3 regions of the Priestia sp. GS2 genome follow, and region 3 is predicted to be linked to each of the others. Evidence: a T-box and tRNA genes for the amino acid it is inferred to sense, from the RefSeq annotation. Region 3 holds a T-box; the other regions hold tRNA genes.
What was found. The T-box of region 3 lies ahead of thrS (threonine--tRNA ligase). A T-box ahead of a tRNA ligase gene usually reads a tRNA of that ligase, here a tRNA-Thr.
Positions count from the first base shown of each region.

Region 1: it encodes a tRNA-Thr, which carries the amino acid that the T-box ahead of thrS (threonine--tRNA ligase) is inferred to sense. The anticodon was not compared.
Region 2: it encodes a tRNA-Thr, which carries the amino acid that the T-box ahead of thrS (threonine--tRNA ligase) is inferred to sense. The anticodon was not compared.

Region 1 covers NZ_JAZGJX010000001.1:3,265,239-3,274,799, reverse strand. Annotated here, with positions in the region: rRNA gene V2145_RS16635 (23S ribosomal RNA) at 1-1,411, shown strand, start outside; rRNA gene rrf (5S ribosomal RNA) at 1,631-1,746, shown strand; tRNA gene V2145_RS16625 (tRNA-Asn) at 1,757-1,831, shown strand; tRNA gene V2145_RS16620 (tRNA-Ser) at 1,835-1,926, shown strand; tRNA gene V2145_RS16615 (tRNA-Glu) at 1,941-2,015, shown strand; tRNA gene V2145_RS16610 (tRNA-Val) at 2,034-2,109, shown strand; tRNA gene V2145_RS16605 (tRNA-Met) at 2,126-2,202, shown strand; tRNA gene V2145_RS16600 (tRNA-Asp) at 2,207-2,282, shown strand; tRNA gene V2145_RS16595 (tRNA-Phe) at 2,292-2,367, shown strand; tRNA gene V2145_RS16590 (tRNA-Thr) at 2,382-2,457, shown strand; tRNA gene V2145_RS16585 (tRNA-Tyr) at 2,467-2,550, shown strand; tRNA gene V2145_RS16580 (tRNA-Trp) at 2,557-2,630, shown strand; tRNA gene V2145_RS16575 (tRNA-His) at 2,640-2,715, shown strand; tRNA gene V2145_RS16570 (tRNA-Gln) at 2,723-2,797, shown strand; tRNA gene V2145_RS16565 (tRNA-Gly) at 2,806-2,880, shown strand; tRNA gene V2145_RS16560 (tRNA-Cys) at 2,896-2,969, shown strand; tRNA gene V2145_RS16555 (tRNA-Leu) at 2,988-3,076, shown strand; tRNA gene V2145_RS16550 (tRNA-Leu) at 3,106-3,187, shown strand; gene V2145_RS16545 (fructose-1,6-bisphosphatase) at 3,446-5,374, shown strand; tRNA gene V2145_RS16540 (tRNA-Gly) at 5,526-5,599, shown strand; gene V2145_RS16535 (B3/B4 domain-containing protein) at 5,723-6,388, opposite strand; gene queG (tRNA epoxyqueuosine(34) reductase QueG) at 6,499-7,635, shown strand; gene V2145_RS16525 (amidase domain-containing protein) at 7,711-8,601, shown strand; gene trmL (tRNA (uridine(34)/cytosine(34)/5-carboxymethylaminomethyluridine(34)-2'-O)-methyltransferase TrmL) at 8,660-9,160, shown strand; gene V2145_RS16515 (PrkA family serine protein kinase) at 9,492-9,561, shown strand, end outside.
Region 2 covers NZ_JAZGJX010000001.1:38,687-48,247, forward strand. Annotated here, with positions in the region: rRNA gene V2145_RS00180 (23S ribosomal RNA) at 208-3,134, shown strand; rRNA gene rrf (5S ribosomal RNA) at 3,290-3,405, shown strand; tRNA gene V2145_RS00190 (tRNA-Val) at 3,417-3,492, shown strand; tRNA gene V2145_RS00195 (tRNA-Thr) at 3,503-3,578, shown strand; tRNA gene V2145_RS00200 (tRNA-Lys) at 3,584-3,659, shown strand; tRNA gene V2145_RS00205 (tRNA-Leu) at 3,678-3,765, shown strand; tRNA gene V2145_RS00210 (tRNA-Gly) at 3,782-3,856, shown strand; tRNA gene V2145_RS00215 (tRNA-Leu) at 3,869-3,959, shown strand; tRNA gene V2145_RS00220 (tRNA-Arg) at 3,969-4,045, shown strand; tRNA gene V2145_RS00225 (tRNA-Pro) at 4,050-4,125, shown strand; tRNA gene V2145_RS00230 (tRNA-Ala) at 4,131-4,206, shown strand; tRNA gene V2145_RS00235 (tRNA-Met) at 4,232-4,311, shown strand; tRNA gene V2145_RS00240 (tRNA-Ser) at 4,324-4,417, shown strand; tRNA gene V2145_RS00245 (tRNA-Met) at 4,438-4,512, shown strand; tRNA gene V2145_RS00250 (tRNA-Asp) at 4,516-4,591, shown strand; tRNA gene V2145_RS00255 (tRNA-Phe) at 4,601-4,676, shown strand; tRNA gene V2145_RS00260 (tRNA-His) at 4,685-4,760, shown strand; tRNA gene V2145_RS00265 (tRNA-Gly) at 4,770-4,843, shown strand; tRNA gene V2145_RS00270 (tRNA-Ile) at 4,848-4,924, shown strand; tRNA gene V2145_RS00275 (tRNA-Asn) at 4,933-5,007, shown strand; tRNA gene V2145_RS00280 (tRNA-Ser) at 5,015-5,105, shown strand; tRNA gene V2145_RS00285 (tRNA-Glu) at 5,121-5,192, shown strand; gene glgB (1,4-alpha-glucan branching enzyme) at 5,456-7,390, shown strand; gene V2145_RS00295 (glucose-1-phosphate adenylyltransferase) at 7,341-8,483, shown strand; gene V2145_RS00300 (sugar phosphate nucleotidyltransferase) at 8,515-9,540, shown strand; gene glgA (glycogen synthase GlgA) at 9,537-9,561, shown strand, end outside.
Region 3 covers NZ_JAZGJX010000001.1:1,090,899-1,100,459, forward strand. Annotated here, with positions in the region: gene V2145_RS05595 (aldehyde dehydrogenase family protein) at 1-677, shown strand, start outside; gene V2145_RS05600 (AEC family transporter) at 749-1,651, shown strand; gene V2145_RS05605 (hypothetical protein) at 2,074-2,319, opposite strand; gene V2145_RS05610 (GNAT family N-acetyltransferase) at 2,429-2,911, shown strand; gene thrS (threonine--tRNA ligase) at 2,953-4,149, opposite strand; T-box leader at 4,452-4,673, opposite strand; gene V2145_RS05620 (S66 family peptidase) at 4,813-5,829, shown strand; gene V2145_RS05625 (carboxymuconolactone decarboxylase family protein) at 5,862-6,269, opposite strand; gene V2145_RS05630 (CapA family protein) at 6,569-7,735, shown strand; gene V2145_RS05635 (TetR/AcrR family transcriptional regulator) at 7,762-8,328, opposite strand; gene V2145_RS05640 (MBL fold metallo-hydrolase) at 8,345-9,049, opposite strand; gene V2145_RS05645 (hypothetical protein) at 9,218-9,442, shown strand; gene V2145_RS05650 (hypothetical protein) at 9,460-9,561, shown strand, end outside.

The sequences.
Region 1 (9,561 bases), 2.2 Mb from region 3:
GTTAGGCTGATGAGTAGGCAAATCCGCTCATCATAAGGCTGAGCTGTGATGACGAGGGAAATATAGTACCGAAGTTCCTGATTCCACACTGCCAAGAAAAGCCTCTAGCGAGGCGGGAGGTGCCCGTACCGCAAACCGACACAGGTAGGCGAGGAGAGAATCCTAAGGTGATCGAGAGAACTCTCGTTAAGGAACTCGGCAAAATGACCCCGTAACTTCGGGAGAAGGGGTGCTCTGGTAGGGTGTATAGCCCGAGAGAGCCGCAGTGAATAGGCCCAGGCGACTGTTTAGCAAAAACACAGGTCTCTGCGAAGCCGCAAGGCGAAGTATAGGGGCTGACGCCTGCCCGGTGCTGGAAGGTTAAGAGGAGGGGTTATCCTTTGGGAGAAGCTCTGAATCGAAGCCCCAGTAAACGGCGGCCGTAACTATAACGGTCCTAAGGTAGCGAAATTCCTTGTCGGGTAAGTTCCGACCCGCACGAAAGGCGTAACGATCTGGGCACTGTCTCAACGAGAGACTCGGTGAAATTATAGTACCTGTGAAGATGCAGGTTACCCGCGACAGGACGGAAAGACCCCGTGGAGCTTTACTGTAGCCTGATATTGAATTTTGGTACAGCTTGTACAGGATAGGTAGGAGCCTGAGAAGCCGGAGCGCTAGCTTCGGTGGAGGCGTCGGTGGGATACTACCCTGGTTGTATTGAAATTCTAACCCGCAGCCCTGATCGGGCTGGGAGACAGTGTCAGGTGGGCAGTTTGACTGGGGCGGTCGCCTCCTAAAGAGTAACGGAGGCGCCCAAAGGTTCCCTCAGAATGGTTGGAAATCATTCGTAGAGTGTAAAGGCACAAGGGAGCTTGACTGCGAGACCTACAAGTCGAGCAGGGACGAAAGTCGGGCTTAGTGATCCGGTGGTTCCGCATGGAAGGGCCATCGCTCAACGGATAAAAGCTACCCCGGGGATAACAGGCTTATCTCCCCCAAGAGTCCACATCGACGGGGAGGTTTGGCACCTCGATGTCGGCTCATCGCATCCTGGGGCTGTAGTCGGTCCCAAGGGTTGGGCTGTTCGCCCATTAAAGCGGTACGCGAGCTGGGTTCAGAACGTCGTGAGACAGTTCGGTCCCTATCCGTCGTGGGCGTAGGAAATTTGAGAGGAGCTGTCCTTAGTACGAGAGGACCGGGATGGACACACCGCTGGTGTACCAGTTGTCTTGCCAAAGGCATCGCTGGGTAGCTATGTGTGGACGGGATAAGTGCTGAAAGCATCTAAGCATGAAGCCCCCCTCAAGATGAGATTTCCCATAGCGCAAGCTAGTAAGATCCCTGAAAGATGATCAGGTTGATAGGTCAGAGGTGGAAGCACGGCGACGTGTGTAGCTGACTGATACTAATCGATCGAGGACTTAACCAAATTAGAAAAGCGAAGGCGACTGTTCAATTGTGAAAGGCGTTGGAGCTTCTGATAGGGAAACCGCTTTTTGGTTTCAATAACAGAAGTGAAACGACCGAACAATTAGGAGCCGTAGCTAGACAGTAAACTTAGTACTCAGCAAAATGTTATCTAGTTTTGAAAGAATAAAAACTCAAAAAAGTCTTGATTTCTTTCGAAAATGTTGTATAATATAATATGTCTGGTGGCGATAGCAGAGAGGTCACACCCGTTCCCATGCCGAACACGGAAGTTAAGTTCTCTAGCGCCGATGGTAGTTGGGACTTTGTCCCTGTGAGAGTAGGACGTTGCCAGGCTTTATAAGATTCCACAGTAGCTCAGTGGTAGAGCAATCGGCTGTTAACCGATCGGTCGTAGGTTCGAGTCCTACCTGTGGAGCCATTTGGAGAGCTGTCCGAGTGGCCGAAGGAGCACGATTGGAAATCGTGTAGGCGGTTAACGCTGTCTCAAGGGTTCAAATCCCTTGCTCTCCGCCATTTACTTATTAAATGGCCCGTTGGTCAAGTGGTTAAGACACCGCCCTTTCACGGCGGTAACACGGGTTCGAATCCCGTACGGGTCACCATTATTCTTATACATAGTTGGAGGATTAGCTCAGCTGGGAGAGCACCTGCCTTACAAGCAGGGGGTCGGCGGTTCGATCCCGTCATCCTCCACCATTTACATTCTTATCATCGCGGGGTGGAGCAGTCTGGTAGCTCGTCGGGCTCATAACCCGAAGGTCGCAGGTTCAAATCCTGTCCCCGCAACCAAAGTGGTCCCGTGGTGTAGCGGTTAACATGCCTGCCTGTCACGCAGGAGATCGCGGGTTCGATTCCCGTCGGGACCGCCATTATAAGAAGGCTCGGTAGCTCAGTTGGTAGAGCAAAGGACTGAAAATCCTTGTGTCGGCGGTTCGATTCCGTCCCGAGCCACCATCTTATGAAAACATGCCGGTGTAGCTCAACTGGTAGAGCAACTGACTTGTAATCAGTAGGTTGGGGGTTCAAGTCCTCTTGCCGGCACCATGTTTTTCTGGAGGGGTAGCGAAGTGGCTAAACGCGGCGGACTGTAAATCCGCTCCTTCGGGTTCGGCAGTTCGAATCTGCCCCCCTCCACCATCTTATAGGGGTATAGTTTAAAGGTAGAACTACGGTCTCCAAAACCGTCAGTGTGGGTTCGATTCCTACTACCCCTGCCAATTAACACGGCGATTGTGGCGAAGTGGTTAACGCATCGGATTGTGGTTCCGACATTCGTGGGTTCGATTCCCATCAGTCGCCCCATTTTTATTGGGCTATAGCCAAGCGGTAAGGCAACGGACTTTGACTCCGTCATGCGTTGGTTCGAATCCAGCTAGCCCAGCCATATAATATGCGGAAGTAGTTCAGTGGTAGAACACCACCTTGCCAAGGTGGGGGTCGCGAGTTCGAACCTCGTCTTCCGCTCCATATTTTGAATAAAGTGGCGGCATAGCCAAGTGGTAAGGCAGAGGTCTGCAAAACCTTTATCACCGGTTCAAATCCGGTTGCCGCCTCCATTATTCACAATAAGTCCTGCCGGGGTGGTGGAATTGGCAGACACACAGGACTTAAAATCCTGCGGTAGGTGACTACCGTGCCGGTTCAAGTCCGGCCCTCGGCACCATTTATATTATTTCTGCCTTTTTTTATTTTGCCAGTGTGGCGGAATTGGCAGACGCGCACGACTCAAAATCGTGTTCCTTCGGGAGTGTCGGTTCGACCCCGACCACTGGTATTAGTTTTTACATAAACGGTAATAAAGTCAAGACTTCAACATCTCTGTTGAAGTCTTTTTTGTTTTCTTTATTTACTCAACCGCTTAAATGTTATGGCAGGTTAAATAAAATTTGTAAATTAGTTAACAAAATGTAATTCATCTCTCTAGAAGTCGAGTCTGAAGAGGTGTACAATAAGTACTAAAGATTAAAGACTCATGCAGTAAGCATATTTCGCTGCTGAGGTGATAAGTTAGTGTGAAAGGGGATACATAGTTTTGAACGTAAATTATTTAGATTTACTGGCTAAGAAGTACGATACGGAAGAGAAAGTTGTCACGGAAATTATTAATCTAGAAGCAATTCTTAATTTACCAAAAGGAACAGAGCACTTTGTAAGTGATTTACACGGCGAGTATCAGGCCTTTCAGCACGTATTACGAAATGGGTCAGGAAACGTAAAAGAAAAGATTAAAGATTTATTTAAGGATACTTTATCTCAACAAGAAATCAATGAATTTGCGACGCTTGTTTACTATCCAGAAGAGAAGCTGAAGATTATCAAGGCAAACTTTACTCGCAAGCAAGAGCTACGTGATTGGTATACGACAATGATTAATCGCATGCTTGATTTAGTGTTGTATGCATCATCGAAGTATACACGTTCAAAGGTACGTAAAGCCCTACCGGAGCAGTTTGCTTATATCATTGAAGAGCTTTTATATAAAACAGATGAATTCACGAATAAAGAGCATTATTATCATAAAATTGTGCAGCAAATCATTTCGTTAGGACAAGCTGATAAACTTATCTCGGGACTGGCCTATACAATTCAGCGTTTGGTTGTCGATCATTTGCATGTCGTTGGAGATATTTATGATCGTGGTCCCGAGCCTGATAAAATCATGGAAACTCTTATTAACTATCATTCTGTCGATATTCAGTGGGGAAACCATGACGTTCTTTGGATTGGAGCTTTTGCAGGTTCGAAAGTATGCTTAGCCAATATTGTTCGTATTTGTGCACGTTACAATAACTTAAATATTATTGAAGATGCGTATGGTATTAACTTACGACCGCTTCTAAACTTAGCAGAAAAATATTATGATGATAATCCTGCTTTCCGCCCAAAAGAAAATGTAGGTTCGCAACTATCTGAACATGAGCGTTTACAGATTACAAAAATTCATCAGGCTATCGCAATGATTCAGTTTAAACTTGAAATGCCAATTATTAAAAGACGCCCGTATTTTAATATGTCAGAGCGACTATTGCTTGAAAAAGTTAACTATGAAACAAATGAAATTACACTTGGAGATAAAACGTATCCTATTGAAAACGGATGTTTTGCAACTGTGAACTCTGAAAATCCACAAGAACTCTTAGAGGAAGAGGAGCAGGTTATTGAGAAATTATTGTTTTCAGTTCAACATTCTGAAAAGCTAGCAAGACATATGAACTTTCTTATGAATAAAGGAAATCTTTATCTAAAATATAACGGTAACTTACTTATCCATGGGTGTATTCCTTTAGATGAAGAAGGAAATATGGAAAAGATGACGATTGAAGGCAAGTCTTATTCTGGTCGTCAGCTGTTAGATGTGTTTGAGCAATATTTACGCTCTGCTTTCGCCCATCCGGATCAGACGGATGATTTAGCAACTGATATGGTTTGGTATTTATGGACAGGTGAATATTCATCGTTATTTGGAAAACGAGCGATGACGACGTTTGAGCGCTATTTTATTAAAGAGAAAGCAACGCATAAAGAAAAGAAAAATCCATATTATTACCTTCGTGAAAAAGAGGATATGTGTCGTCGAATATTAGCTGATTTTGGGTTAAATCCAGACCATGGTCATATTATTAATGGTCACACGCCTGTGAAAGAAATAGAGGGTGAAAATCCTGTTAAAGCAAATGGCAGAATGATTGTCATTGATGGTGGATTTTCAAAAGCATATCAATCACAAACTGGAATTGCAGGATATACGTTATTGTCTAATTCTTACGGCATGCAGTTAGTTGCTCATAAGCACTTTAACTCTAAAAAAGATATCTTATTGGACGAAGCTGATGTACTATCCGTTAAGCGACTGGTTGATAAAGAGTTAGAAAGAAAAATGGTAAAAGAAACAAATGTAGGTGAACAGATATTAGAAGAAATTTCAGTTTTAAAAGCTTTAAGAGATTATCAATATAGCTAAGAAATGTGCTTTGCAAGATGGCTTGCAAAGCACATTTTTTATAGAAAATTAATAGTTCGTTAATATCTTCACATAAATTTAATAGAAGGGTTGCAATTCATGTCGAAAGGTATTATAATTAATGTTGTTAAGAGATAATACAACTTTATCTGCGGGTGTAGTTTAATGGTAAAACCTCAGCCTTCCAAGCTGATGTCGTGAGTTCGATTCTCATCACCCGCTCCATACATATTGTGATCACAACGCAGTATCTTGTTTACCAAAAACAAGGTGTTGCGTTTTTTATATTTTTAAGGTTATAGTGAATGAAAAAAGACGTTTATCTACTATAGATAAACGTCTTTGTGATTAGTTGATAAGCGAATAGGAAGCTTCTCCACCATGAATTTGTGTAAACATAGTGCTCAGAGAATCAGTTAGTTTTAAAGAGCTTTCATTGGATAGAGAAGGTTTTAAGAAGATGATTTGAAGTGCTTCAGACGTCTGTTCAGAAACGGGAGCTCGATTGGAGTCCACATAAGGACTTCCGAATGGACCTTTTTCATCTGATAATACAATTTTATTATGCAGAGATACTTCTCGACCATTAATTGCACGATAGCTTTCATCTTCATTCCCAAGACGTAACGAAATGTTTCCTTTTAAACAGCTTTTATCGTAAATGCCTAAAGGTACTTCGTATTGAAGAGAAAAGAAGTTATTTAAGTCTACAGCTGAATTAATGGTCGGCAAGTACGTTTGTTTTTGAATTCGACGAAATAATGCTTCAATTGAGGGACGATATTTGCTTGGGTCCGTTCCAAACTCCTTAAACACGCTTCTCCATTCTTTAATTCCTTCAAAAGAAGTGATGGCTTTATCTTGTAAATCAAAATAAATTGATTCTTGAAAGAGTCGTAATCTGCCTTTTAACATTTGTGGAGCTTCGCTTACTTCAATATTTTGATATTGAATAATACCTAGTTTAATATCATTATTTTTTTCTTTGATTTCTGATGAAATAATAACGTTCATATAAAATACCACCTTTTCATTTGTAAGTTATGTATAGAGTAGAATTGTTCCAGTGAAAATGATAATAAAAGCAATTCTACGCATTGAATTTTAAAAGGAGAATAGCATAAATGGATTTTCAACAGTTAAAAAAAGAAGTAATTGCCTATAGTAAAGAGATAGGTATTGATAAAATTGGTTTTGCTAGTGCGTCAACATTTGAGACGTTAAAAGATCGCTTATTAAAACAACAAGAATTAGGCTACGCTTCAGGGTTTGAAGAACCTGATATTGAGAAACGTACGAATCCAACGCTCCTGGTTCCAAAAGCGAAGTCAATCATTGCCATTGCTCTTGCATATCCTTCTAAAATGCCTGGTGCACCAAGAAGTACAAAAGAAGACCGAAGAGGCATTTTTTGTCGTGCTTCTTGGGGACAAGATTATCATACCATTTTACGAGATAGGCTCCAAAAACTTGAGTCATTCTTAAAAGAAAAGGTTCAAGGAGTTGAAGTGAAATCTATGGTGGACACGGGCGAGCTATCTGACCGTGCCGTTGCTGAGCGAGCTGGGATAGGCTGGAGTGGAAAGAATTGCGCGATTATTACGCCCGAGTTTGGTTCATACGTCTATTTAGGTGAAATTGTTACGAATATACCATTTGAACCAGATCAGCCAATTGAAGATCAGTGTGGTACTTGTAATAAATGTGTTGAGGTATGTCCAACAGGTGCATTAGTCACAGGAGGACAGCTTAACTCTCAGCGCTGTATTGCTTTTTTAACTCAAACAAAAGGTTTTTTGGCAGATGAATTTCGAGACAAAATTGGCAATCGCCTATACGGTTGTGATACGTGTCAAACGGTATGTCCTGAAAATAAAGGAAAAGACTTTCACTTTCATCCCGAAATGGAACCAGATCCTGAAATCGCAAAGCCGAAATTAAAGCCATTGTTAACAATGAGCAATCGTGAGTTTAAAGAAAAATATGGTCATGTATCAGGCTCTTGGCGTGGAAAAAAACCAATTCAACGTAATGCAATTATCGCACTTGCTCATTTTAAAGATGAAACGGCTATACCTGATTTGATTAAAGTAATGAAAGAAGATGTGCGCCCTGTAATAAGAGGAACAGCAGCTTGGGCATTAGGGAAAATTGGCAACGACGAAGTGTTGCCTCTGCTGGAACAATTAAAAGAAAAAGAGTCAGATGAAGAAGCAAAGCAAGAATTTGAAAAAGGCATTGCCCTTTTAGTAAAGTCATAGAAGTTGAAATTGTTGTGTTAAAAGGTAAGCTGTTCATCATAGCGTATAGTAAAAGCAGAGAAAAGTGGTGAACAGATGCTAGCAAAGAAAAATGTTCTATATACATTGATGAAAGCCAAAGCAAACGGCTACGTGAATCAAGTAATCAGCGAGGACTTTAAGCCTTTTATTGAACATGAATACGAGCTTAAGCAGTCTTTACTGAGAAAAAGAAAAGTAGAAGTTGTGAAGTGTACGGTTAAAGGAGCTATTCATAATGTTCAGAACGAAAACGAGGAAACAACTGTTACGTATCACGTACACAAACGATTTCTATGTAAGCAAGATGATTTATTTTATGTAGAAGAAGACGTAGAAGAGCGATGCGCATTATTTTATAAAGATACGCTTATTCATGATAAATTGCTTCCTATTCATATAGATGAAATAGATGATTTAGAATTCATTATTGATGATAAGGAAGAGGTAGCTAATCGAAATGGATATTATAATCGTCTAGCAGCAGTACAGTATGCAGAAACATATTGGAATACGCCTAATCCAGCTTATAAATACTTTGAGGTAAACTGTACGAATTATATCTCTCAGTGTTTACGAGCAGGAAAAGCACCAATGAGGGGGCAACATAATCGAAGCAAAGGCTGGTGGCTTAGTAAAGATAATTGGAGCTATAGCTGGGCAGTGGCACATTCGATGCATAGTTATCTTCAAAGCTCAAAACAAGGACTGCGGGCCATTAAAAAAAGCTCAGTTAAAGAGCTAGCAATGGGAGATGTCATTTGCTATGATTTTGAAGGCGATGGCAGGTGGAACCACACGACAATTGTGGTGGCAAAGGATGCGGACGGGATGCCTTTAGTTAATGCTAATACGTATAATAGCCGCATGCGCTATTGGGCTTATGAGGATTCGACGGCCTATACGCCAAATATAAAGTATGCTTTCTTCCACATTACCGATCAATAAATAGCTCTTTTGTTTTGAAAAGTTAATGGTATAATGATGAATAGATTTGTATTTAGAGGTGACTATTTTGGGACTACATGTTGTTTTATATCAACCAGAAATTCCAGCTAACACTGGTAATATTGCGAGAACTTGTGCAGCAACGAACACAACTTTACATTTAGTTCGTCCACTAGGCTTCTCTACGGATGATAAAATGTTAAAGCGCGCAGGCTTAGATTATTGGGATTATGTTGAGGTTGTCTATCATGATTCGCTAGAAGAAATTTTTGAAAAGTATCCAGAAGCAGCATTTTACTTCATTACCAAATTCGGAAAGAAGCCGCATTCATCATTTGACTATAGCAATGTGGAAAACGATCACTTCTTTGTGTTTGGGCGCGAAACAAGTGGCTTACCTGATGAAATTATTGAAGCGAATATGGATAGATGTTTGCGTTTGCCAATGACGAAAAACGTTCGTTCTTTAAATTTATCAAATACGGCAGCTATTTTAATTTATGAAGCACTACGACAACAAGAATATGGCGACTTATTAAGAGAAAATCCCCTTGATTAAGGGGATTTCTTTTTTTACAAGGATGACTGTTCTATGTAGGTTAATTCTATTTGCGCTTTACTCCAGGCTTGTCATTGTAACCAGCCGTAAAAATTGCTGATAAAAAAGCAAGTGATACACCTAAAACTAATAGTAACCTCATCGATAGAGCCTCCTTTATTTTTCTTTCATGCTCCTACTAATTATTATAGCTAATTCACGGGATACTGTGAATCTTTAATGTAGACAAAATTCTGAATTTCTTAATTTAAAAAGCATGTTCAAACATTTTACTGCATAGATTGTATTAATCTTGTTCACTAGCACCAGAACTAGTAGGGGAGGTCCTTTAATGGATATATTAAAGAAAATTGAAAAATACCGTGAAGCAGAGAATCGACTTAAATGGGAAGGTACATTTG
Region 2 (9,561 bases), 1.1 Mb from region 3:
TGTTCAGTTTTGAGAGTTCAATCTCTCATTAATGGAAAGTACATCACTTTGTTTCGTATCTAATAAGAAGAAGAGAGAACTTTAACTTTTTTGAGTGCGATTGTTCTTTGAAAACTAGATAACAGTAATAGCTGAGGAAAAGTGAAACTTTTCTTAATAAAACCAATAAATAACGCAGTGCAAGTTGCATATTTTTTATTCGCTAATGGTTAAGTTAGAAAGGGCGCACGGTGAATGCCTTGGCACTAGGAGCCGATGAAGGACGGGACTAACACCGATATGCTTCGGGGAGCTGTAAGTAAGCTTTGATCCGGAGATTTCCGAATGGGGAAACCCACTGTTCGTAATGGAGCAGTATCTTTATCTGAATACATAGGATATTGAAGGCAGACCCGGGAACTGAAAACTAAGTACCCGGAGGAAGAGAAAGCAAATGCGATTTCCTGAGTAGCGGCGAGCGAAACGGAATAGCCCAAACCAAGAGGCTTGCCTCTTGGGGTTGTAGGACACTCTATACGGAGTTACAAAGGAACGAGGTAAATGAAGAGGTCTGGAAAGGCCCGTCAAAGAAGGGTAACAACCCTGTAGTTGAAACCTTCGTTCCCTCTTGAGTGGATCCTGAGTACGGCGGAACACGTGAAATTCCGTCGGAAGCTGGGAGGACCATCTCCCAAGGCTAAATACTCCCTAGTGACCGATAGTGAACCAGTACCGTGAGGGAAAGGTGAAAAGCACCCCGGAAGGGGAGTGAAAGAGATCCTGAAACCGTGTGCCTACAAGTAGTCAGAGCCCGTTAATGGGTGATGGCGTGCCTTTTGTAGAATGAACCGGCGAGTTACGATCCCATGCAAGGTTAAGTTGAAGAGACGGAGCCGTAGCGAAAGCGAGTCTGAATAGGGCGTTTAGTATGTGGTTGTAGACCCGAAACCAGGTGATCTACCCATGTCCAGGGTGAAGTTCAGGTAACACTGAATGGAGGCCGAACCCACGCACGTTGAAAAGTGCGGGGATGAGGTGTGGGTAGCGGAGAAATTCCAATCGAACCTGGAGATAGCTGGTTCTCTCCGAATAGCTTTAGGGCTAGCCTCACGTAGTGAGAGTCTTGGAGGTAGAGCACTGATTGGACTAGGGGCCCCCAACGGGTTACCGAATTCAGTCAAACTCCGAATGCCAAAGACTTATCCGTGGGAGTCAGACTGCGAGTGATAAGATCCGTAGTCAAAAGGGAAACAGCCCAGACCACCAGCTAAGGTCCCCAAGTATACGTTAAGTGGAAAAGGATGTGGAGTTGCTTAGACAACCAGGATGTTGGCTTAGAAGCAGCCACCATTTAAAGAGTGCGTAATAGCTCACTGGTCGAGTGACTCTGCGCCGAAAATGTACCGGGGCTAAACGTATCACCGAAGCTGTGGATTGACATCTTTGATGTCAGTGGTAGGAGAGCGTTCTAAGTGCTGCGAAGCTAGACCGTAAGGACTGGTGGAGCGCTTAGAAGTGAGAATGCCGGTATGAGTAGCGAAAGACAAGTGAGAATCTTGTCCACCGAATGCCTAAGGTTTCCTGAGGAAGGCTCGTCCGCTCAGGGTTAGTCGGGACCTAAGCCGAGGCTGAAAAGCGGTAGGCGATGGCCAACAGGTTGATATTCCTGTACCACCTCCCCGCCGTTTGAGTAATGGGGACGCAGGAGGATAGGGTAAGCGCGCTGCTGGATATGCGCGTTCAAGCAGTTAGGCTGATGAGTAGGCAAATCCGCTCATCATAAGGCTGAGCTGTGATGACGAGGGAAATATAGTACCGAAGTTCCTGATTCCACACTGCCAAGAAAAGCCTCTAGCGAGGCGGGAGGTGCCCGTACCGCAAACCGACACAGGTAGGCGAGGAGAGAATCCTAAGGTGATCGAGAGAACTCTCGTTAAGGAACTCGGCAAAATGACCCCGTAACTTCGGGAGAAGGGGTGCTCTGGTAGGGTGTATAGCCCGAGAGAGCCGCAGTGAATAGGCCCAGGCGACTGTTTAGCAAAAACACAGGTCTCTGCGAAGCCGCAAGGCGAGTATAGGGGCTGACGCCTGCCCGGTGCTGGAAGGTTAAGAGGAGGGGTTATCCTTTGGGAGAAGCTCTGAATCGAAGCCCCAGTAAACGGTGGCCGTAACTATAACGGTCCTAAGGTAGCGAAATTCCTTGTCGGGTAAGTTCTGACCCGCACGAAAGGCGTAACGATCTGGGCACTGTCTCAACGAGAGACTCGGTGAAATTATAGTACCTGTGAAGATGCAGGTTACCCGCGACAGGACGGAAAGACCCCGTGGAGCTTTACTGTAGCCTGATATTGAATTTTGGTACAGCTTGTACAGGATAGGCAGGAGCCTGAGAAGCCGGAGCGCTAGCTTCGGTGGAGGTGTCGGTGGGATACCGACCCTGGTTGTATTGAAATTCTAACCCGCAGCCCTGATCGGGCTGGGAGACAGTGTCAGGTGGCAGTTTGACTGGGGCGGTCGCCTCCTAAAGAGTAACGGAGGCGCCCAAAGGTTCCCTCAGAATGGTTGGAAATCATTCGTAGAGTGTAAAGGCACAAGGGAGCTTGACTGCGAGACCTACAAGTCGAGCAGGGACGAAAGTCGGGCTTAGTGATCCGGTGGTTCCGCATGGAAGGGCCATCGCTCAACGGATAAAAGCTACCCCGGGGATAACAGGCTTATCTCCCCCAAGAGTCCACATCGACGGGGAGGTTTGGCACCTCGATGTCGGCTCATCGCATCCTGGGGCTGTAGTCGGTCCCAAGGGTTGGGCTGTTCGCCCATTAAAGCGGTACGCGAGCTGGGTTCAGAACGTCGTGAGACAGTTCGGTCCTATCCGTCGTGGGCGTAGGAAATTTGAGAGGAGCTGTCCTTAGTACGAGAGGACCGGGATGGACACACCGCTGGTGTACCAGTTGTCTTGCCAAGGCATCGCTGGGTAGCTATGTGTGGACGGGATAAGTGCTGAAAGCATCTAAGCATGAAGCCCCCCTCAAGATGAGATTTCCCATAGCGCAAGCTAGTAAGATCCCTGAAAGATGATCAGGTTGATAGGTCAGAGGTGGAAGCACGGTGACGTGTGTAGCTGACTGATACTAAATCGAGGAGGACTTAACCAAATTAGAAAAGCGAAGGCGACTGTTCAATTGTGAAAGGCGTTGGAGCCGTAGTTGAGACAGTAAAAAAGTACTCAGCAAATTGTTATCTAGTTTTGAAAGAATAAAAATAAAAAAAAGTCTTGATTTATTTCGAAAATGTTGTATAATATAATATGTCTGGTGGCGATAGCAGAGAGGTCACACCCGTTCCCATGCCGAACACGGAAGTTAAGTTCTCTAGCGCCGATGGTAGTTGGGACTTTGTCCCTGTGAGAGTAGGACGTTGCCAGGCTGTTATATAATGGAGGATTAGCTCAGCTGGGAGAGCACCTGCCTTACAAGCAGGGGGTCGGCGGTTCGATCCCGTCATCCTCCACCATGAATATGTTGCCGGTGTAGCTCAACTGGTAGAGCAACTGACTTGTAATCAGTAGGTTGGGGGTTCAAGTCCTCTTGCCGGCACCACTTTCGAGCCATTAGCTCAGTTGGTAGAGCATCTGACTTTTAATCAGAGGGTCGAAGGTTCGAGTCCTTCATGGCTCACCATTTTAAATACACACACATGCGAGGGTGTGGCGGAATTGGCAGACGCGCTAGACTTAGGATCTAGTGTCTTTACGACGTGGGGGTTCAAGTCCCTTCACCCGCACCATTTAATTTCATAATGCGCGGAAGTAGTTCAGTGGTAGAACACCACCTTGCCAAGGTGGGGGTCGCGAGTTCGAACCTCGTCTTCCGCTCCACAAATAAGTCCTGCCGGGGTGGTGGAATTGGCAGACACACAGGACTTAAAATCCTGCGGTAGGTGACTACCGTGCCGGTTCAAGTCGCCGGCCCTCGGCACCATTTTAATAAGCGCCCGTAGCTCAATTGGATAGAGCGTTTGACTACGGATCAAAAGGTTAGGGGTTCGACTCCTCTCGGGCGCGCCATAAACGGGAAGTAGCTCAGCTTGGTAGAGCACTTGGTTTGGGACCAAGGGGTCGCAGGTTCAATCCTGTCTTCCCGACCATTTATGGGGCCTTAGCTCAGCTGGGAGAGCGCCTGCCTTGCACGCAGGAGGTCAGCGGTTCGATCCCGCTAGGCTCCACCAACTTCAAATACATTTCTGATAATATGGCGGTGTAGCTCAGCTGGCTAAAAGCGTACGGTTCATACCCGTGAGGTCGGGGGTTCGATCCCCTCTCCGCCGCTACCATATATAATATACGGAGGAATTTTTTAAGTCCGGCTGAAGGGATCGGTCTTGAAAACCGACAGGGGTGTTAAAGCCCGCGGGGGTTCGAATCCCTCTTCCTCCGCCATTATATTATTATCAAATTATCGCGGGGTGGAGCAGTCTGGTAGCTCGTCGGCTCATAACCCGAAGGTCGCAGGTTCAATCCTGTCCCCGCAACCAAATGGTCCCGTGGTGTAGCGGTTAACATGCCTGCCTGTCACGCAGGAGATCGCGGGTTCGATTCCCGTCGGGACCGCCATTATAAAAAGGCTCGGTAGCTCAGTTGGTAGAGCAAAGGACTGAAAATCCTTGTGTCGGCGGTTCGATTCCGTCCCGAGCCACCATCTATATGGCGATTGTGGCGAAGTGGTTAACGCATCGGATTGTGGTTCCGACATTCGTGGGTTCGATTCCCATCAGTCGCCCCATATAATTAAGCGGGTGTAGTTTAATGGTAAAACCTCAGCCTTCCAAGCTGATGTCGTGAGTTCGATTCTCATCACCCGCTCCATAATGGGCCTATAGCTCAGCTGGTTAGAGCGCACGCCTGATAAGCGTGAGGTCGGTGGTTCGAGTCCACTTAGGCCCACCATTTATTATTCCACAGTAGCTCAGTGGTAGAGCAATCGGCTGTTAACCGATCGGTCGTAGGTTCGAGTCCTACCTGTGGAGCCATTATATTGGGGAAGTACTCAAGAGGCTGAAGAGGCGCCCCTGCTAAGGGTGTAGGTCGCGTAAGCGGCGCGAGGGTTCAAATCCCTCCTTCTCCGCCAGTCGATTTTAATACTGGCCCGTTGGTCAAGTGGTTAAGACACCGCCCTTTCACGGCGGTAACACGGGTTCGAATCCCGTACGGGTCATATCTGAGAAGGTTTGCATTTATGCAAACCTTTTTTATTTGTTTGAAAATCATCTAGTAAATAGATGGTTTTTTTATTTTCATAAAAATATTCAGAAAAGAAGGAAAAAATAGATGCTTTATGGAATGTAAATTAGATAATAGAAATGAAAGAAGAAAGGTTTATTTACTAGGTTAGTCGTTAGAAAAGAGGGTATAGTAAATAATGGAAATAAAAAAGAGGAGTTTATTTACTAGGTTAATTGTTATCAAGGAGGGGTATTTTTGAATTCGATTGTTCAACCTACTGATTTTGACATCCATCTTTATCATGAAGGAAATTTGTTTCATAGTTATAAGCTCTTTGGGGCACATAAGTTAACACTAAACGGCATAGAGGGAGTACGATTTTCTGTTTGGGCTCCTAATGCTTCTGCGGTAAGCATTGTGGGTGATTTTAATGAATGGGACGGTTTAAATCATCCGTTAGAGAGATTAAACTCTCAAGGGATATGGACAATATTTATTCCAAATCTTGAAGAGAATATGATTTATAAATACGAAATTACAACTCATAATGGAACCAAAATATTAAAAGCGGATCCATATGCTTTTCATAGCGAAGTAAGGCCTAACACTGCTTCTAAAATTTATTCTTTAGAAGGATACAAGTGGGGTGATCAGTATTGGAAGCGTAAAAAGAAGCAACACGCTGTTTATGAAAAGCCTATGTGCATTTATGAGCTACACGCGGGTTCGTGGAAGATTCACGAAGATGGTGAACTATATACGTACCGTGAACTAGCTGAAGAATTAATTCCTTATGTACTAGAACAAGGTTTTACCCATATCGAACTATTACCGCTCGTTGAGCATCCGCTCGATAAATCGTGGGGATACCAAGGGACTGGCTATTTTTCTGCAACAAGTCGATACGGTTCACCACACGACTTAATGTATTTTATTGATCAATGTCATCAAAGCAGCATAGGCGTTCTTTTAGATTGGGTTCCCGGCCATTTTTGTAAAGATGCGCATGGGTTATATATGTTTGATGGTTCACCCACGTATGAATACAAGAACGAATTAGACCGTGAAAACTATACATGGGGCACGGCTAATTTTGATTTAGGTAAGCCAGAAGTGCAAAGTTTCTTAATATCGAATGCATTGTTTTGGCTAGAGTATTTTCACGTTGATGGCTTTAGGGTCGATGCTGTTGCCAATATGTTGTATTGGCCGAATTCGCATGAATTGGTTGAAAATCAATATGCTGTTCAATTCTTAAGAAAGCTCAATGAAGCGGTTTTTGCCTATGATTCAACTATTTTAATGATGGCTGAAGATTCAACAGATTGGCCACTAGTTACAGCTCCTACATATGATGGTGGGCTAGGTTTTAATTACAAATGGAATATGGGCTGGATGAACGATGTCTTAACCTATATGGAAGCAGACACTCATCAAAGAGCGAACCTTCATGAAAAGATGACTTTCTCTTTAATGTATGCCTTTAATGAAAATTTCATTTTACCATTCTCTCATGATGAAGTCGTTCATGGGAAAAAATCAATGTTAAATAAAATGCCTGGAGACTATTGGCGAAAATTTGCTCAGCTGCGATTATTATACGGCTATTTTATTGCTCATCCGGGCAAGAAACTACTATTTATGGGTGGAGAATTTGGTCAATTCGATGAGTGGAAAGACGCAAGTGATTTAGATTGGCAGCTATATGACTTTGACATGCACCAAAATTTAAATAGTTATTTTAAAGAGTTACTTAAAATTTATAAAAGAAGTAAGCCACTTTATGAATTAGATCATAAAGAAGAAGGTTTCTCTTGGATTGATGTGAATAATCGAGATCAAAAAATCTTTTCGTTTATTCGAACATCAACAAATAGTCAGGATAAGCTTGTAGTGGTATGTAACTTCTCAGATGTTCCATATCATGCATATAAAGTAGGTGTTCCTCTAAACACAGAATATGTTGAGGTCATCAATAGTGATCATGTTGATTTTGGAGGTTCTGGAGTTGTTAACTCAAAACCTTTAAAAGTAGTTGAGGAAGGGTTTCACGGTCTACCGTTTCATATTGAAATGGATGTACCACCCTTTGGGATTAGCATCATGAGAACAAAGAAAAAACGGGGGGAGAGAAAAAAAAATGTTAAAAAAGAAGTGCGTAGCGATGTTATTGGCAGGAGGAAAAGGTAGTCGATTAAGTTCACTTACAAAAAATTTAGCAAAGCCAGCTGTCCCATTTGGTGGAAAATATCGAATTATTGATTTTGCATTAAGCAATTGCTCCAACTCTGGGATTGAAACAGTTGGAATCTTAACACAGTACCAGCCTTTACTTTTACATTCTTATATTGGTATTGGAAGCGCTTGGGACTTGGATAGGAGAGACGGAGGCGTTACGGTATTACCTCCTTATTCAGAGTCATCAGGGGTAAAGTGGTACAAAGGAACTGCTAGTGCAATTTATGAAAACTTAAACTACCTATGTCAGTATGAACCTGAGTATGTGTTAATTTTATCCGGAGACCATATTTACAAAATGAATTATGAAAGTATGCTAGATTACCATATTGAAAAAGAGGCAGATGTATCTATCTCAGTGATTGAAGTTCCTTGGGATGAAGCAAGTAGATTTGGAATCTTAAATACAAACGAAGCTTTAGAAGTTGAGGAATTCGATGAAAAGCCACAGCATCCAAAGAATAATCTAGCTTCTATGGGTATTTATATTTTTAAATGGAATATTCTTAAAGAATATCTAGAAATGGATGCACGTAATCCTTATTCTAGTCATGACTTTGGGAAAGATGTCATTCCTCTATTGTTAGAAGAGAAGAAGCGCTTAATAGCATATCCATTTACAGGGTATTGGAAAGATGTTGGTACAGTTAAAAGCTTGTGGGAAGCGAATATGGACTTATTAGACGAAAGTGATGAGCTCAATTTATTTGATTCTTCATGGAAAGTATATTCAGTAAATCCTAGTCAACCTCCTCAGTATATTGCTCCAACAGCATGCGTAGTGGAATCGTTAGTAAATGAGGGCTGCGTTGTTGAAGGTAGTATTGAACGCTCTGTGTTGTTTCCAGGAGTACAAATTGGCAGCGGTTCAGAGGTCAAACGAAGCGTTGTGATGCCATCGGCTAAAGTGGGAGTAAACGTATATATTGAAAATGCTATTATTCCGTCAGATGTAATCATTCCAGATGGAACTATTATTAAGCCAACACAGGGAAAAGAAGAAGTCATTTTAGTGACTAATGAACTTTTAGAATCAATTTCATAATGCATTTAATTAACAGAGAGGATGAACTACATTGAATAATCAAATGCTAGGCATTATTGATGCTTGCACAACTATGAGCTCTTTACAACCATTAACTTTTTATCGTTCAATTGCGGCTGTTCCATTTGCAGGACGCTACCGCTTAATTGATTTTATGCTGTCGAATATGGTGAATTCTGGCGTCCAAAGCGTGGCTATATTTCCAAAGGACCGCTATCGTGCTCTTACTGATCATATTGGTTCAGGAAAAGAGTGGGATCTAGACCGAAAAAGAGATGGACTATTCATCTTTCCACCTGTAAAAAACGATTTAAAATTAGAAGACCCATCGCTAATTGCTCAATTCCGCTATCATATTGATTATTTCCTTCGAAGTAAACAAGATTACGTTATTATTGCAAATAGCTATACCATTTGTACCATTGATTTCAGTCAAGTATTAAAGCGTCATGTAGCTCAAGGTGCAGTTGTAACGTCAGTAGTGAGTGGTAATACTCCTCTAAACATATACATTATTAATAAAAAAACGTTACTCGATATCCTACAAAATGAAACCCAAGATTTTGATACGATTACAGAGCTTGTGCACTATCTTTCAGAGTCATCCAAAGTGATTACGTATGAGCATAATGGATACCTTTCTCAAGTGGATTCGCTAGAAGCATATTATAAAGCTAGTATGGATATTTTATCTCCAGACACGTGGAAGCAGCTATTTCTAAGAACTCGTCCAGTTTATACAAAAACAAAAGATGAACCTCCAACGCGCTATGCAAAAACAGCTGTAGTGAAAAATTCAATGATTGCTAACGGATGTGTTATTGAAGGGCATGTTGAAAACAGTATTATTTTCCGAGGTGTAAAGATAGGAAAAGGCGCAGTTGTTAAAAATAGTATTGTGATGCAAAAAGGAGCTATTCTTGAAAATAGCGTATTAAACTATGTTGTTTTAGATAAAGATGTAAAAATAGGTAGTCATGAAGAGTTGAATGGTGAACCTAATCTACCAAGAGTATTAGCAAAAGGAACAGTTCAAGGAGCGTTGATGAATTCGTGAATGTATTATTTGCAGTGTCAG
Region 3 (9,561 bases):
TAGGAAACAATTCAGCAACGGTTGTTCATAGCGATGCTAATATAGAACAAGCTGCTTCTCTAATTTCTCAGAAAAGCTTTAATAATGCAGGTCAAGTGTGTATTTCTGTGCAGCGCGTGTATGTACATGAAGCCGTTTATACAGCATTTATTGAAAAGCTTAAAGAAAAAACAGCAAAGTTAATTGTAGGAAATCCAATGAGCGAAGAAACTGATATCGGCCCGATGATTCGCTTAAAAGAAGTTGAGAGAGTCGACGCTTGGGTTCAAGAAGCAAAGAGTCAAGGGGCAACTGTTGAAATAGGCGGAAAAGCAAGCGGTTCCTTTTATTTACCAACGGTTTTAACTAACGTAAAGGATGATATGAAGGTTTGCCGTCAAGAAATATTTGGCCCTGTGGTTGCTGTTGCGACATATACTGAAATTGATGAAGTAATTGCTAGAGTGAATGATTCAGAATATGGTCTTCAAGCAGGCTTATTTACAAACGATTTAAGCTTTGCGATGAAAGCTGCTCGTGAAATTGAAGTTGGTGGTTTAATTGTTAACGATGCTTCAGCTTACCGAGTGGATCATATGCCGTATGGTGGTGTGAAAAACAGCGGTAGTGGTAAAGAAGGACCAAAATACGCAATAGAAGAAATGACGGAAGAGCGTATCATCGTTTTAAATCTATAATAACAGCAGAGGCCTATGTATAAACAAGGCCTCTACTTCTGTATAAAAACATAATAGTGAAGGTGCAAACAATGGAATTTTTATTTGTATTAATCCCGATATTTGGAATATTTGCGCTTGGATTTATTGGACAAAAGCGGATTGGATTTGATACGAAATCCATTTCCACAATGGCTTTATACTTAATGTCTCCTGTTTTAGTGTTCCGAACCTTTTATACGACTGTGTTTAACCAAGAGTATGTGTATTTTATTTTATATACGTTTGGCCTTTGTTTCCTACTCATTAGCGTGGTATTTATCTTATCGTGGATAAATCGCTACACAAACTCACAAACGTGTGGAATGATTCTAGCTTCTGCTTTTATGAATAATGGAAATTACGGCACGCCGGTTGTATTATTACTTTTTGGCGCAACGGGGCTTGAGTCGGCTATTATACTGATGGTTATTCAGCAGCTCGTGATGTGTACAATTGGTGTATATTATGCTGCTAAAGGAGGGAAAGGGACAAGTGGAATAAAAGAGTCACTGCGTGCGGTTAAGCGAATGCCAATTATATATGGTGCAATTGTTGGAGTAATGTTTCAGCTCTTACATATAGAACTTAGTAAGCCAGTTTATCAAGCAGTTGATTTAGTTGCTAATGCCGCTATCCCGACAATTATGGTTGTGCTGGGAATGCAGCTTGCTACTATATCCGTTCGAAATTTAGCCAAGAAGAAACTATCTTTCTCCCTTGCTATTAAGCTAGCTATTTCCCCGGTTATTGCATACGTTTTAACGTTGTTTCTCCCGGTTGATGACGTGACAAAGCAAATTATGATTATCATGGCTGCTATGCCTACAGCTGCCAATACAACGATGTATGCCATGCAATTCGACACGGAACCGGAGTTTGTCTCGGTTGCTACACTATTCAGCACGTCTTTAAGCTTAGTGACGTTACCCATTGTGTTTTGGATTGTACTGTAGATATAAGTTAAAAGCTGAAAGGATAGATAATATGCAGAAGCAACAGTCCTATGTAATCAAAAAATACGTTAAGTGGCTTTTCATACTTACATTTATCGTTTTTCTTTTCATGTATTTACTCTATGGTTTTTCGCACTATGTAACCGGAGTTTGTTTTTTAATTTCATTTGTGACGGGTGTTTCATTTTTAATGAGAGAATATACGACTTATTTAGATCATTAAGATTCGATGCACTAACAACAGTTTACTTATATGTTACTATATTCATAGTGGAAAATTATAGGGGGATGATTGATGAATCAATTATTTACTTTATTTTTTTCCGATTTGTTAGCTACTATTCCGCTTTTTATAAGTATAAATCTTTTAAGAGTATAGGTTTACTAATAGGTAAAAAAGACATGGCATAAGCCATGTCTTCTTAATAATAGTAACCATATGGTGGATAGTAAGGGTATGGTGGATAAGGGTATGGGCCGAAGCCGCCACCGTAAAGAGAGCTAGCAAGTAATCCTCCAGCTAATCCCCCTAAGAACGGAGCTCCAAAGATAAATGGTCCTCCGAAAGGACGTCCGAATGGTCTGCCAAATGGACGACCGAAGCCGCCTGGTCTGCCATAAGGTCTGCGAAAATCGTGCTCAGTGTATACGTGTTGGTTTTGATACATAACAATACCTCCTTTTTCTTTAGAAGTATATGCAACAGCCTACAAAACGTTTGGGCAGTAATCTTGTTTAGGTAGATTATTTTTAAAAAAACATAAAGGAGAAAAAGCTATGAATTCATATTCGGTAACAAAGGCAGTTGAAAGTGATTTTTTATCATTTTCAGAGCTGAAAAATCAAGTGCAGAAGCTTCATATTAAAGGAAGGCCTGATTTATATGAAAAGAAGGATTCAACCTTGTCCCGTGGTGAATATCAAAAATGGCTTGAATCGGCTGAAACAGAATTACTAGTCGTACGAGATACAGAGAAGTCTGTCGTTGGATATGTGATCCTTGATTTTAAAAAGGCAGGAGATACTAATCCCATTTTAAAAAACCGGTGCACTTTATTCATTCGAAGCATCGGTATTAGTGAGGATCATCAAAGCAAAGGAATTGGTAAGCTATTAATGAATGAAATCGTTAAATACGGCAGAGAAAAGTCAGTAGATGCTATTGAACTAAACGTATTAGAATTCAATGATCGCGCGATTCAATTTTATGAAAATATAGGATTTACTACTAAAAGTCGTCAGATGGAACTGTTGTTTTAAAAAAGGAAGCGCTCAGTATGGTTATATTGAGCGCTTTTATTTTATCTATTTTGTGCAAGCTCCAGTAAAAAATCATCAAATTTTAGGGAGTGCTGACTATTATCCGTGCGTTTTCGAATAGCAAGGCTGCTATTCGCTACTTCTTGATCGCCAATAATTACGATATAAGGAGCTTTTCTTAGCGTGGCTTCCCTAATTTTAAGGCCAATCTTTTCTTTTCGGCTATCAACTTCAACCCGTCTTCCATGCTGACGTAAGCGCTGTGCAACTTCATTTGCGTAGTCTATATGAGCATCAGCAATCGGCAGAATTTTCACTTGAACAGGTGCAAGCCAAAGAGGGAAGTCTCCACCGTAATGCTCGATTAAAATACCCATAAATCGTTCGATTGAACCGTAAACTGCGCGATGAATCATTACTGGGCGATGAGGGGTGTTATCTTCTCCGATATATGTGCAGTCAAATTTTTCAGGCATTTGAAAATCGAGTTGAACTGTTCCACACTGCCAGCTTCGGCCAAGGGAGTCTAAAATATGAAAATCAATTTTAGGTCCGTAGAACGCTCCGTCTCCTCTATTAATTTCGTAAGCTAATCCTCGTGCTTTTAAGACATTTTCAAGAGACGCTTCCGCTTGTTCCCACATGCTTAAATCTCCCATGTATTTTTCAGGGCGTGTTGAAAGTTCAACTTTATATTCAAAGTCGAACTGTTCATAAAATTCATGAACTAGCTTCAAGACACCATTAAGCTCTGCTTCGATTTGAGCAGGCGTAACAAATAAGTGTGCGTCATCCTGCGTAAATGAGCGAACGCGAAACAAACCGTTTAAAGATCCAGATAGTTCATGTCTGTGTACGAGTCCAAGTTCAGCATAACGAACCGGAAGCTCTCGGTAGCTTCTACGTTTGCTGTTAAACAATAAAATTGCACCGGGGCAGTTCATTGGCTTTAGGGCATAGCTCTGTTCATCTACGTTTGAAAAATACATATTTTCTTGATAGTGGTCCCAGTGTCCAGATTGTTCCCATAAATGTTGCTTCATCATAACGGGTGTTTGAATCTCCGCATATTCAGCTTGAATATGCTTTTGTTTCCAATCGTTAACGAGTTCGTTTCGAATAGACATGCCGTTTGGTAAGAAAAATGGCATGCCGGGTGCTTCTTCCAGAGTCAAAAAGAGTTCAAGCTCTTTTCCTAGCTGCTGATGGTTTTGTTTTTCAAGTTTTGCGTTTCTCATGTTTTTTCCTCCCAATAATTAAATAAAAAAACGCACTCATCCCAAAAGAAGGGACGAGTGCGGTCGTGGTACCACCCTAATTTCACGACAAATAAGCGTCGTGCTCAAAAATGATAACGGATCTCCCGATTACGGATAGTTTGCAAAGCATTTCCCCGCAATAGCTCAAAGATGGTAAATCAACTTTGCTTTTAAAGGGCTCACAGCCAAAGGCCCCAGTCTCTGGATAAAAGGTAAAAGAAGATTCGTATTCTTATCAACGCCATCTATAAAATTGTATAAAAAAACGCACTCATCCCAAAAGAAGGGACGAGTGCGGTCGTGGTACCACCCTAATTTCACGACAAATAAGCGTCGTGCTCAAAAACGATAACGGATTTCCCGATTACGGATAGTCTGCAAAGCATTTCCCCGCAATAGCTCAAAGGTGGTAAATCAACTTTGTTTCTAAAGGGCTTGCAGCCAAAGGCCCTAGTCTCTGAGTAGAAATGAAAAGTTATTCATGTCCTTATCAATGCTTACGGATGATTATAATGGATGGATTTTCCTTAAGTCAAGAGAGATTTTAAAAAAAAGGAAAATAAAGATAAAATAACCCAGTTAAAGTTAATTATGGTATGATGAGCAATATATTCGGAAGAGAGAAATAAGGGAGTGCAAGTCATGATTCAATTTCCACGTTTAAAACATACCGTAACGATAGGCGTAACCGCTCCTTCTTCAGGTATTCCAGAAGCTTTACATCATATGTTTCGATCAACTTGTGACAAAATGGAAGAGCGAGGGTACAAGATTCAATGCCACCAAACTGTTTGGACGCAAATGAAAGCAAAATCTGCTTCGGCGAAAGTGAGAGCTCGCGAATTGATGAGCCTGTTAGAAGATTCAGCAGTCGATCTGATTATACCGCCTTGGGGCGGAGAACTTTTGATTGAGATTTTAGAGCATCTTCCATTTCAAGAGATTAAACCAAAGTGGGTTTTAGGCTATTCTGATACAAGCTTATTCTTGCTTGCTCTGACACTTCAAACCGGTATCGCAACCGCTCATGGTCCAAACTTAGTCGATTTGCGAGGCGAGTACTGGGATGAGACGACTAAGATGTGGGAACGAGTATTAAAACTTGAAGAAGGAAAGAGCATTACGCAGTACTCTTCTACTAATTTTCAAAAAGAATGGCAGCACAATAATCCATCTCCCTGCGTCTTTCATTTAACCGAACCTACCGAGTGGAAAACAGTTGGAAACAAAGAGGTTGTGATTGAAGGAAGGTTACTTGGTGGATGTATTGACGTAATCCGTCATGTAGTTGGCACACCGTTTGGGAATGTTAAAAGATTTCAGCAAAAGTTTATACATGGTGGAAAGCTTATATGGTATTTTGAAAACTGCGAGTTATCAGCCACAGATCTGAGGCGTACCCTCGTTCAAATGAAGCTAGCAGGTTGGTTTAATTATTGTAGCGGCATACTTTTTGGTCGAAGCGCTGCTAACCATCCAGTCGGAGGCTATACAGGTGAAGATGTGTATGAAGATCTTTTTAAAGAGCTTGAAGTACCTATTGCATATGATCTTGACTTTGGACATATGCCGCCTCAGCTTACGCTTGTGAACGGTGCTTTTGCGAAGGTTGAAATTAAAAATGGAAAAGGTTATATAAAACAAACATTTAAAAACTAACAGAGGTTGCATAACGCAACCTCTGTTAATTTTTATGGCTGTAAGTCGAGCATAGCTCCATAATATTGTGAAGCGGTTGTGAAACAAATAAAGGCACAAAGCTCGCTAATCTCCTTATCGTTAAAAGCTTCTTTTAAAACAACAAATGCAGTATCAGGAACGCTTTCTTTTTCTTTTAAAAAAACGTCTGTAAAGGCAATCGCCAGCATGGTTTTCTCATCTTGTTGTTTCCAATTTGGCGCACCTTTTGCTTTACAATAAGCGCAGCCATTTTTTTCAGCTAATACGCGCCTTACTTCTTCCTTTAGCTGTGTTGATAGACTAAGAGTTTTTTCTAACTCATCACCTAAATCACTCCATTTATTCATGATATCTACGTTATGACCTAATAGCCGTTGAAAAGGCGTAAATCCAACTCTAGAAAGTTCAATTCTTGACATATTTTACATCCTCCTTTCATTTTTCTAGTATAGCGTAACGGAAAAAAACAAACCTTTTCATTTGGAATTTATCTTTATCATATAATTTTTATATGTAACAAAAAAAGCATATAAAGATTACAATTGAAAATAGTTTATTCGCAAAGTAAAAATTATCCGAAAAGGTTATTTATTTAGATTATTTTGATATATTCCTAGTTTTTTCTAAAAAGTTATAGTATCCTGTTGGTAGAAAGGTTCATTTTTTGTAAAAAAATGATAGATTTTTAGGGAAAATGGTATAAAGGGGAATCGGTCAGATGGAAGAAAGAACAGGGAGAAAACAAAAGTATCGGCGGATGAAAAAAAGAGGGGTTTTTACTATTCTAGCTTTGTTACTTATGGGTTACTTTGTTATTACCAATATGAATCGTTCAGAACCTGTCAGTAAAAATGTTGCTTCGACGGAAACAGAACAACCTAAAAAAGAGCAAAAAGAAGAAGTAAAAGAGAAAAAAGCAGCATCCGTCAAGAATGAAAAAGAAACAACGATTAAAATTAGTGCAGCGGGAGACTTTACACTTGGTACAGACGAAAGTTTTCCATATCAACAGTCGTTTCCGCATGAAGCAGATAAAAATGGATTACCGTATTTTGTAGAACATATTAAAGACTTATTTGAAAACGATGACTTTACGACAGTTAATCTTGAAACAACGCTAACTAACTCGACGCAAAAAGCAGCCAAAACCTTTCGTTTTAAAGGAGATCCGTCCTACGTTAATATCTTAAAGTTAGGAAATATTGAAGCTGTAAACTTGGCAAATAATCATATTTTTGATTATCTAGATCAAGGGTATGAGGATACGATGAAAACATTAGATGAAAATGATATCGGTTACTTTGGTTATGATAACGAGTACATAACAGAGGTTAAGGGTGTTAAGATTGGTGCACTTGGGTATGAAGGTTGGGATTCAAATGTGGAAACAGCCAAAAAAGAAGTCAAGGCTGGCATAAAGCGCTTGCGCAAAGAAGGTGCAGAGATTGTTATTGTACATTACCATTGGGGTATTGAAAAAAGTCCTGTGCCAACACAAACTCAGCAAGAGCTAGCTCGCTACACGATCGATAACGGTGCAGACTTAATTCTAGGACATCATCCACATGTTGTTCAAGGCATTGAAGAGTATAAGGGAAAGTTCATTGTATATAGCCTAGGAAACTTTATGTTTGGTGGAAATCGCAATCCAAGTGATAAAGATACGTTTGTTTTTCAGCAAACGTTTCATTTGAAAGGCGGAGAGCTAACGAATAAAAAGGAAATTCAGGTTATTCCATTTAGCATTTCATCCGTAGCATCAAGAAATAACTATCAGCCAGCACCTTTACAAGGAGCTGAAGCAAGTCGAGTGAAAAATAAAATTATTAATTTATCTGCTCAAATTACAGATTCAAACTGGCTTGTTTATGAAGGCGGAGAATAAGAAAAAGCTGATACGTTGGTATCAGCTTATTTTATATTTGAAAATCCGTTTATAAATGTTTGAATCATGACAGTTAGGCTAGTGTTAGCATCGAGGTCTAGCTGAAATCCTCGCTGTTGTTCAATAAAGGTAAAGCCATGGAGTAAGCTTCTTAATCCACGTACAAGGTGAATTTTAGTAACTTTATCGATAGAATAAGCATCCATTGACTTAGTCACAATCTGCACAACGGCTTCTTGATGAGTTTTAAGCTCTGGGTCATCAGGGTTTGAAACGCGAAACATTGCCTCATACAAACCGGGAGATTGTCTCGCAAAATTTACGTAAGCAAAGCTAAGAGAGAGAATAGCTCTTTCACCAGATTGACCAATCGCTGCTTCAGCCATTACTTTATATAATTGTTGTAGTCCATAAATTGCAAGGCGCTGTCGCAAATCTGCTAGATTGGCAATATGATTATATAAAGAAGGAGTCTTAATATTTAATGATTTTGCTAACTTTCCAAGAGTTAAATTATCATGTCCTTCTTCAGTTATTAGTGATAATGAAGCTTGCAGTATAGTAGATAAGTTAATACCTGCACGAGGTGACATGAGGTGTCCTCCTATTTTAAAATGTATTTTCAGCTCTTTGAATCGCTTTCATCATGGCTTCATATGGATCTGTTATGCATGTACCATGTCCGACAGCTAGAAGCTTTGGGTGTAAAGATGCTAACTGTTTAGCACTATTAAGTGACCGATTTTTATCCCACGTTGCAAATGCAGGAAAAGGAAATGTAAGCTTTAGCGTTCCCGCAACGGCTATCCCACCTTTTGTTTGAAAAGCATCTCCTGCAATTAAAAAGCGATTTCGCTCATCAAATAAAGAGATAGAGCCAGGAGTATGCCCGGGGCTTGAGATAACTTTTAAAGAGCCAACGGTATTTTGTTCATAGAGTAAGCGGTCTGGAGAACTTTTTATTTTGGTTGATATTCCCCCCTTAATAGGCAGCATCCCTTCATCATCTAGCAAGCGTTTATCTCCATTGAGTAAAAGAGAATCTCGAGCAGATATACAGAGCTGAGCGTCAGGAAACTCTTTTTTTAGTATATCTACGGATCCAACATGATCGTCATGACCATGAGTTAGTAAGATAGTTGTCAGGGGTTTAGAAAGGGATTTAATGACTTCAATTATTTTTGGACCATGTGAAGCCAATCCTGTATCAATAAGTGTTAGTTCAGTTTCTTCTTCAATAATGTAGCAATTAATAGGGAATAAGTTCGGAAAAAAAGTTAATTGATAAAGCGTATCAAATTGAGTTACTTTCATCTATTTATCAGCTCCCATCAAGAATAAACTAATAATATTAGCTATAAAACTAATAATATTAGTTTGTTCTCAGATTTTCAAGTATTAAGGTAAATATTTCTTCCTAAAGACCTACACAAAATTAATTAATTCATATAAAATGGATAATTATAGGAAAAGGGGTGCGGAATGAAATTTCTTATAACGTTTGGAACATTTATTTTTACAACTAGTTTATTAATGCTAATAGGAGAGCTATTTTCAATATCAATTCTTCGCTTTAACTATGAATATATGAATGATGATAAGGGTTTTGAGATAAGTGTTGGATCAATTATGCCATTTGTCATAGGGATAGCTATGGGAGCTATTGTAGAAAAGCTGTATGAGCATAGCGTAAAGAAACATGCATAGAAAAGGAGAGGAGAACTTTGGAATTTATCTTTACAACTGTTGTTATTGCTGGTTTATTAGTTTCAAATCTATACGTTGTCCAAAAGAGAAAGAAACTAGGGTTAAAAGGAATTAAAAGT